One region of the Sporosarcina sp. P37 genome, then DNA from elsewhere that is predicted to be linked to it. Evidence: riboswitches for the same ligand, from Rfam matches in the RefSeq annotation. Region 1 holds a riboswitch; each other region holds the start of a gene.
The links. Region 1 has a riboswitch for S-adenosylmethionine ahead of SporoP37_RS10655 (O-acetylhomoserine aminocarboxypropyltransferase/cysteine synthase family protein). Riboswitches for the same ligand answer to the same signal wherever they lie in the genome.
Positions count from the first base shown of each region.

Region 2: it holds a riboswitch for S-adenosylmethionine, as region 1 does, so the genes downstream of both, SporoP37_RS07110 (methionine ABC transporter ATP-binding protein) here and SporoP37_RS10655 (O-acetylhomoserine aminocarboxypropyltransferase/cysteine synthase family protein) in region 1, are expected to answer to the same signal.
Region 3: it holds a riboswitch for S-adenosylmethionine, as region 1 does, so the genes downstream of both, metK (methionine adenosyltransferase) here and SporoP37_RS10655 (O-acetylhomoserine aminocarboxypropyltransferase/cysteine synthase family protein) in region 1, are expected to answer to the same signal.
Region 4: it holds a riboswitch for S-adenosylmethionine, as region 1 does, so the genes downstream of both, SporoP37_RS04625 (methionine ABC transporter ATP-binding protein) here and SporoP37_RS10655 (O-acetylhomoserine aminocarboxypropyltransferase/cysteine synthase family protein) in region 1, are expected to answer to the same signal.

Region 1 is NZ_CP015349.1:2,063,911-2,066,112, reverse strand. It holds gene SporoP37_RS10660 (glycine betaine uptake BCCT transporter) at 1-128, shown strand, start outside; gene SporoP37_RS10655 (O-acetylhomoserine aminocarboxypropyltransferase/cysteine synthase family protein) at 173-1,453, opposite strand; SAM riboswitch class I at 1,727-1,830, opposite strand.
Region 2 is NZ_CP015349.1:1,366,497-1,368,698, forward strand. It holds gene SporoP37_RS07110 (methionine ABC transporter ATP-binding protein) at 1-875, opposite strand, end outside; SAM riboswitch class I at 990-1,101, opposite strand; gene SporoP37_RS07115 (pyridoxal phosphate-dependent aminotransferase) at 1,331-2,202, shown strand, end outside.
Region 3 is NZ_CP015349.1:786,421-788,622, forward strand. It holds gene metK (methionine adenosyltransferase) at 1-1,056, opposite strand, end outside; SAM riboswitch class I at 1,232-1,351, opposite strand; gene pckA (phosphoenolpyruvate carboxykinase (ATP)) at 1,529-2,202, shown strand, end outside.
Region 4 is NZ_CP015349.1:866,855-869,056, forward strand. It holds gene SporoP37_RS04620 (methionine ABC transporter permease) at 1-379, opposite strand, end outside; gene SporoP37_RS04625 (methionine ABC transporter ATP-binding protein) at 372-1,397, opposite strand; SAM riboswitch class I at 1,545-1,650, opposite strand; gene SporoP37_RS04630 (thioredoxin family protein) at 1,701-2,000, opposite strand; gene SporoP37_RS04635 (toprim domain-containing protein) at 1,993-2,202, opposite strand, start outside.

The DNA of each region.
Region 1 (2,202 bases):
GCGGATTGAATGCACTGCAAAACGTCATTATTATCGCTGCCTTGCCATTCTCAATCATACTTATTATGATGGTCACCTCACTGCTAAAATCGTTGAAAGAAGAGCGAAAACGAATACACAGACCGTAAAAAAAGGAGCATCCCCGCTTATGCGAGGGTGCTCCTTTTCTATGTTAGTTTACTGCCTTTTCAATGGCTTGTTTCAAATCTGCAATGATATCGTCAGGCGATTCCAATCCGACAGATAAGCGGATTAATTCTTCGCTGACTCCGGAATTTTTCAAGTCTTCTGCAGACAGCTGCTGATGGGTAGTAGAAGCAGGATGAATGATTAACGATTTTGCATCCCCTACGTTCGCGACATGAGACCAGATTTCCACGTTATCGATGACTTGTCTTCCTGCATCGCGGCCGCCTTTGATGCCAAAAATGATGATCGAACCGTAGCCATTCTTCAAGTGCTTATTCGCCAGTTCTGCTGTCGGATGGTCTTCAAGCCCTGTATATGTCACCCATTCTACTGCCGGATGATCTTTCAGGAACGCAGCAACCTTTTGCGCATTTTCATTGTGGCGCGGCACACGCAAGTGAAGCGTCTCCAGTCCTTGCAGCAAGTTAAATGCACTGTCAGGCGCGAGACATGGGCCGAAGTCTCTCAGCAATTGCACACGCAGCTTTGTCGCGAATGCAGCTGCCGCAGTATCGATTCCGTAGCGCAGGCCATGATAGGATTCATCTGGCTCCGTGAAGCCTGGGAACTTCCCTTGCGTCCAGTCAAATTTCCCTGCATCGACCGCCACGCCGCCGATTGTTGTACCATGTCCGCCAATCCATTTCGTTGCCGAGTGGATGACTACGTCCGCCCCGTACTCTATTGGATTGGATCCATAAGGAGAGGGGAACGTATTATCCACAAGCAATGGAATTCCGTGCTCATGCGCGATGTTCGCAACCGCTTCTACATCGAGGACCTGCAGGCTCGGGTTACCGATCGTTTCTGCGAACAACGCTTTCGTTTTATCTGTAATGGCTGCTTCAAAATTCTTCGGATCCGATGAATCTACAAACTTCACTGTAATACCATAACGCGGTAATGTGACAACGAATAAATTGTATGTACCTCCGTACAGATTGCTTGCTGCAACGATTTCATCGCCTGCTCCTGCAATATTCATAATGGAAAAAGCAATCGCCGCCATTCCCGAAGACAGCGCCACTGCTGCCGTTCCGCCTTCAAGCTGTGCCACACGCTCTTCAAATACCGCCACTGTCGGATTAGTGATACGCGTATAAATATTGCCCGCCTCTTTCAGAGCAAATAAATTCTGTGCATGTTCCGTGTCTTTGAATACATAAGAGGTCGTACGATGAATCGGCAAAGCACGTGAGCCTGTGTCAGGATCCGGCTTCTGTCCTCCATGTAATAATATCGTTTCCGGCTGTAAATTCGTCATAACCATTCCCCTTTTTCATGTATTGATGGAACACCGAAAAGCGTAAGAGGGCGTTTAGCTGCGGCAGGCGTTGGAGGTCTGAACTCAAAGGAGCGCTCTTCTCCTTTGCAGTCAGTCCGAAACGCCCCGAGCAGCTGCCCTCTGAAGCTGGACACTGAAAAGCGTAAGAGGGCATCCAGCTGCGGCAGGCGTTGGAAGGCGCGCGCAGCACTCCCGGGTATACAAAAAGCCCTTCTTCCGTAATAAGAAGAGGGCTATGCTTTCGCTCATTTCTCCTTATCTTCCAAACTGCTGGGAGTTTGTAGGAAGTAGCACCTTTGCTTTCGCCGGTTGCCGGGCATCATAGGGCCTAATCCCTCCGCCGCTCTTGATAAGAGTACGTCTATTCGTTTTCCATCTTGAAAAATAGTATAAAGCTATTCGGATGCTATTGCAAGGAACTATTGATGGAATGTTTAGAAAGTAGCGTTATTTTCTTTAGACCAGTGACAAGGCGAGTTATGCTGTTCTTTGTTTCCTGGGGAAGTGTTCTGCCGGGGGTAGTTTGTTTTTGCACTGGTTTGGGTCGTTGCTCGACTGTTTGTTGGGGTTTGCAGTTAGTGAGTGTCCACTTTTTGGACCCGCGCAGGCACGTGGGGGATTGCCTTTCGTCATGAGCCAGCTGGCGATAGAACGCGCCAGTTGTCTCATGACTTCGGCCGACCCCGCAGTTGTGCCTGCGCTGCTGAGTGGAAGCAAGCCAGGTTGTT
Region 2 (2,202 bases), 700 kb from region 1:
CCGTGCAGGAAATTCCCTTTGACTTTATACTTCTGCATCGTATCGGAAATTACACCTTCCATTGCGACTTCACCTTTAAACGTGATTTTTATCAATGTGCCGGCTAGGCCGGCAGTGACACTTTCAGGAATATCATAAGAAACCACACTGCTGATAAACTCCTTCGTCAAAGGTTGAACAGGATTAGCAAAAATGTCATACACCGGACCTTCTTCAATCACTTTGCCCGCTTGCATAATCGCCATCCGATCACAAATCTCTTTTACCACATTCATCTCATGTGTAATTAAAACTATTGTGATGTTCAACTCTTTATTGATCTTTTTCAGCAGACGCAAAATGGACATAGTTGTGTTAGGATCCAGTGCGGATGTCGCTTCATCGCAAAGCAGCACAGATGGATTATTGGCTAACGCTCTTGCAATACCGACACGCTGCTTCTGTCCCCCGCTCAACTGCGCAGGATATACATTGCGCTTGTCAGACAGTCCTACCATTTCAAGCAGTTCCATGACACGTGCCTCTATTTTGTCTGAAGGCATTTTTGCCGCCCGCAGTGCAAATGCAATGTTTTCGAATATCGTCTTTTGGCTGATTAAATAAAAGTGCTGAAAAATCATCCCTATTTTCAAACGTGCCTGCCGAAGCTGTGCTCCCGATAACTTCGTTAAATCTACATCGTCGATTAAAATAGTGCCGCTTGTAGGCTTTTCCAACAAATTCAAACAGCGTATGAGAGAACTTTTTCCCGCTCCGGAATATCCGACAATGCCAAATATTTCCCCGGTCCCGATGTCCAGTGATACATCATCTACACCTTTTACCACTTTATCTTTTGTCTGATACGCCTTAGACAAATGTTGTATTTGAATCATGTTCTCCCTTCTTTCTGTATCCCAGCAGTTACTAAGTACATGCAGCTGAAATTAATCTTTTATATTAAAAAACTTCTTTCATTTTCTAAATGAAAGAAGTACTGAACTATTCTCAGCTTATCTCTCAGATGGAAAACCATTCTGCAGGATTTGGCACCTTCCTTGTTTCATTCAAGGGGTTGCTGGACTTCATCGGGCCTTTTCCCTCAGTCGCTCTCGATAAGAGATTTCTATTAAATTCTATGCGTAAAATATATACTAGTCTGAATTAATTAAACTGTCAAGCTGATTCACGCTATATTTTCATAAAATCCGACTTTTTCTATCAGTATTATTTTTTCTCCATCGATTCATTGCATTATCCGGCATTGAATTACAATCCTTCTATTGTAAAGTCTAGTATGATCTATGTATACTTAACGCAAATACCTCATCAGAGAAAGAAGGAATAGACTATGGCTTTGTCCAATCGGTTACAAAAGCTCCCTCCGCATTTCTTTACGTTATTACTGGAAAAAGTAGAAAAGGCACAGGCTGAAGGCAGAGACGTTATTAATCTGGGACGCGGAAACCCTGATCAGCCAACACCTACACATATTATTAAAGCGCTGCAGGAAGCTGTTGAAGATCCGGCCACACATGGCTATTCTCCATTTAGAGGAACACTTGCGCTGAAACAAGCGGTGGCAGAATACTATCAGCGGGAATATAACGTCACAATTGATCCTGAAACAGAAGTTGCGGTACTCGGAGGCACGAAAATTGGCGTCGTAGAACTGCCGCTGGCTATTATGAATGCAGGCGAATTATTACTCCTGCCCGATCCGGGGTACCCTGACTATTTATCGGGAGTCAGTTTAGCGGATATCCGATTTGAAACGATGCCGCTGCGCAAGGAAAATGATTTTCTTCCTGATTATGAAGAATTAACTGACGAGCAGAAAAAAGATGCTAAACTGATGTACTTGAATTATCCGAGTAATCCTACAGGCGTGACAGCAACACCTGAATTTTATGAAAAGACGGTGGCTTTCGCCAAAGAAAATCAAATTGCTGTTTTACAGGATTTTGCGTATGGAGGAATTGGTTTTGAAGGCAAGAAGCCAATCAGTTTTTTACAAACTGAAGGAGCAAAGGATGTTGGCATTGAAATGCTGTCCCTCTCTAAAATGTATAATATGGCAGGCTGGCGCGTCGGCTTTGCGGTCGGTAATCCTGAAATAGTGGAAGCATTAAATCTGTTGCAGGACCACTTATTTACAAGCATCTTCCCTGCGGTTCAGCGGGCGGCAATCGAGGCTTTAACAGGCCCGCAGCAATGCGTAGA
Region 3 (2,202 bases), 1.3 Mb from region 1:
TGCAGGACGGAGGTCGAACAGCTCACGGACGAACTCGACCAATTGTGTTTCAGACAGTTTACCTGTATCAAACGTATTGATGGAAATGGAAACCGGGCTTGCCACACCAATTGCATAAGCCAGCTGAACTTCACAGTGCTCTGCCAAGCCTGCTGCTACGATATTCTTTGCAACATAACGGGCTGCATAAGAAGCAGAACGGTCAACTTTTGTCGCGTCTTTACCAGAGAATGCACCGCCGCCGTGACGGGCATAACCGCCGTACGTATCCACGATAATCTTACGTCCAGTCAGACCGGAATCACCTTGAGGGCCGCCGACTACGAAGCTTCCTGTCGGGTTGATGAAGTATTTCGTCTGTTCATCGAGCAAGTTTTTAGGCACTACTGCATCGATGACTACTCTTTTTATATCCTTCTCGATTTGATCGAGCGTCGCTTCCGGGTGATGCTGAGTCGAAATAACAATGGTGTCGATGCGTACAGGATTATTATCTTTATCATACTCCACTGTCACCTGTGTTTTACCGTCAGGACGCAAATAAGGAATCAGTTCCTCTTTACGCGCTTCAGCCAATCGGCGTGCTAATTTATGTGAAAGACTGATTGGTAAAGGCATTAATTCCGGCGTTTCATTACAAGCATAACCGAACATCAGCCCCTGGTCACCCGCTCCGATTGCATCGAGCTCTTCATCTGACATCGAGCCTTCGCGTGCTTCCAGCGCCACATTGACACTTGCTGCAATTTCAGGTGATTGTTCATCAATGGATGTCAGCACAGCTGAAGTTTCATAATCAAAGCCGTATTTCGCACGCACATAGCCGATTTCCTTCACTGTATCACGAACGACTTTCGGGATATCTACATACGTTGATGTAGTGATTTCCCCCATTACTAATACGAGACCTGTAGTGATGCTCGTTTCACACGCTACACGTGCATTTGGATCTTCCAGCAAAATTGCATCCAGAATTGCATCTGAAATTTGGTCGCACATCTTGTCAGGATGGCCTTCTGTCACTGATTCTGATGTAAACAGTCGACGATTTGTCATGTATGTTTCCCCCTATTAAGCAACTTGATACGGTACTCTCATAAGTCCCTGGTAAAGTTCCACGCCTAGACGTCAAGCATATACCATAAGGATTCAGGGCCGGAAAATATAAAAAGCCCTTCACTCATATTCAATCCATGAGTAAAAGGCAAAATTTCACGCGCTGCACCTTTCACTCTTATCGTCCAAGGAATTAAACCTTGCTTCAGGTTTGGCACCTTCGCGCGAGACATACGTCTTTTGCAGGTTGCCGGGTTTCACAGGGCCTGTACCCTCCACCAACTCGGGATAAGAGTATCCGTTCATGTCACATCGTATTAAAAAGTTTGCATTTTGTCAAACTTTTTCCCCTGAATCACTTGAGTTTTCAATTAGTATAGATTATTATTCTTAATGTGTTATACTATTTACGAATTAGGATATTCTCATCTAAATAAAAATTAAACGACTACGCAAAGGACGGTATGTAAACATGATATCTGCAAAAATTGATGATAGTTTAAAAAGTCTTCTAAGTGGAAGCAACGTGACGATCCAAGCGTCTGTGGCAGAGTTGACAGAAAAAGCAGCAGCAAGAAATGAAGCACAGCTTTCAGCAGACGGTGCAGTCGCTGCGCGTACTGGTAAATATACAGGACGCTCTCCTAAGGACAAATTCATCGTAGAAGATGCAGTGTCTAAGGATAAAGTAGACTGGGGCAACGTTAACCGTCCGATTTCTGAAGAAGTCTTTGATTCATTATACACGAAAGTGATTGAACATTTAGGGAAAAAAGAAGAACTTTTCGTATTTAAAGGATTTGCGGGTGCAGATAAAGACTCCCAGCTGTCGATTCAAGTCATCAATGAACTGGCTTGGCAGAACTTGTTCGTTCACCAGCTGTTCATCCGTCCGACTGCCGAGGAATTGAAATCACACGAAGCACAATTCACTATTTTGGCTGCTCCTTCTTTTAAAGCAGATCCCAAAGTGGATGGAACAAATTCCGAGACATTTATCATTGTATCTCTTGAGAAGCGAATTGTCTTAATCGGCGGTACTGAATATGCGGGAGAAATGAAAAAGTCCATTTTCTCTGTTATGAACTTCTTGCTTCCTGAACAAGGAATTCTTTCTATGCACTGTTCAGCCAACGTTGGCGATGA
Region 4 (2,202 bases), 1.2 Mb from region 1:
CTTCGATAACTCCTTTATCAATTTCTTGCAGCGCAATCAGCACCATGCGTCCGTAGAACGGTGCTGCGCCGATAATTAACGCTGGCAACGCGGCATTCGGTCCGCGCATACTTCCAATAAGCAAATTAGTCAGAGGCAGCAATAAAATAATCAAAATGATAAACGGAATGGACCGGAACACATTGACAAATGCCCCTGTAAAGACATTGGTGATTTTATTGGCCCAGAGTTGCCCCGGACTTGTCAGGAATAGCAGCAAACCGAGTGCGACACCAAAAATAAACGTGAATAACGTGGAGTACGCGGACATATAAAGTGTCTCGCCCGTCGCCGCCCACATTTTCTCCCAATTGACGTTCGGGAACCACTGCTCAATCATTCTTCAGCACCTCCGTCTTCACTTCATTGGCATCTAAGAAAGCGATCGCTTCATCAACAACCGCCGCGTCCCCTGCCAGCTGCAAGACCAGTGTGCCGTACGCGCCGTCCCGTGTAGTCGAGATATTTCCCTGGACGATATTGACCTCAATCGGGTATTTCCGGATCAGCTCAGCAAGGACAGGCTGCTCTGTACGCTCCCCGATGAAGGCTAGCTTAATCAGCTTTCCGTGTGGAGTTTCCTCCTGCAGGTGTGCGATCGCTGCGTCTGTATCGCCAGTGTCGGTCACCTGTGAAATAAAACGCTTTGTAATGTCAGCCTGCGGAGATTGAAAGACGTCGAGCACGTTGCCGATCTCCACGACCTTCCCTGCTTCCATGACTGCTACACGATGGCAAATCTTACGGATAACATGCATTTCATGCGTGATAAGGACAATAGTCAGTCCAAGACGTTCATTGATGTCTGTCAATAAATCGAGGATTGCATTTGTCGTTTCAGGATCAAGCGCGGATGTCGCTTCATCACAAAGTAGTACTTCCGGGTCATTCGCAAGTGCGCGCGCGATGCCGACACGTTGTTTTTGACCGCCTGATAACTGTGCGGGATAAGCTTTTTCACGGCCAGTCAACCCGACCAGATCTATCAGTTCTTTTACTTTTTGCTTGCGAACCGATTTTTTCACACCCGCAATTTCGAGCGGGAACATAATATTCTCTTCCACGGTTCTTGACCACAGCAAGTTAAAGTGCTGGAAGATCATACTGATTTTCTGACGGGCATTGCGAAGACCGGCTCCTTTTAATGTCGTCATTTCCTGTCCGTGAATCATAATGCTGCCGGACGTGGGTGTTTCAAGACCATTCAGCAGCCGAATCAAAGTACTTTTTCCTGCACCACTGTAACCGATGACGCCGAAAATTTCTCCTTCTTTGATGGTTAGCGATACATCATCTACCGCGATTATTTCTGAACGGTTCAAATGGAATTTTTTATGAACGTTTGTTAGTTGAATCATTTTCTGCACCACCTCATGTAATCCTCTTTCATTGTCTTCTAACGCCTGCCGGAGCTTAACGGCGTCTTTCGCTTTTGGTAATAAAAAAACCTTTCTGCGGACAAGCAGAAAGGCCGAACGTATAAGTCATTATGTACGTTTCCATTTCTCTCATCTGTCAAAGCGACTTGCTCTGAGTGAATTGGCACCATTTCACAAATGTGACGGTTGCCGGGCTTCATAGGGCACTTCCCTCCACCGCTCTATATAAGAGTTTTGTATTCAGTTGATTACCCTACTTATACCACACATTGAATTCCATTGTCAACTGAGTTTCCCGAGTAGAAACGGCACGGATTGAAAGGCATAAATCTTTTCAATTGGCTGCCCTTTACGATGAATGAGCAGGCACGGCACACTTTCGATTTCATATTCAATTGCAATTTCCTGAACATAGTTTAAATCTGCTTTTCCGATAGGTAACTTCGGACGCATCGTTTCAATTACATTCAGCATTTTGGAAGCAACTGCACATGTACCGCACATCGGGGTAAATAAATAGAAAGCGGCCACTTGCTCTGCCGCCTGTGCACGCTGCCAGTCTTCTATTGTCCAGTTATTCATGAGGTCCACCTGCCAAGTAGTTCGGATGTACTTTAAAATTGGCGGCCGCTAAAATGGCAGCCAATAATTTGACGGGGGTCGTTTCCACTTCACGGTAGAGACGGTCCGTATATAAATGTCTCGCTTCCGGATACAGTTGTTTGAAGAGCTTGCGAATAGAATCGCCTGAAGCGTCCGCATCCAGAAAAACGAAGAGTTCCTG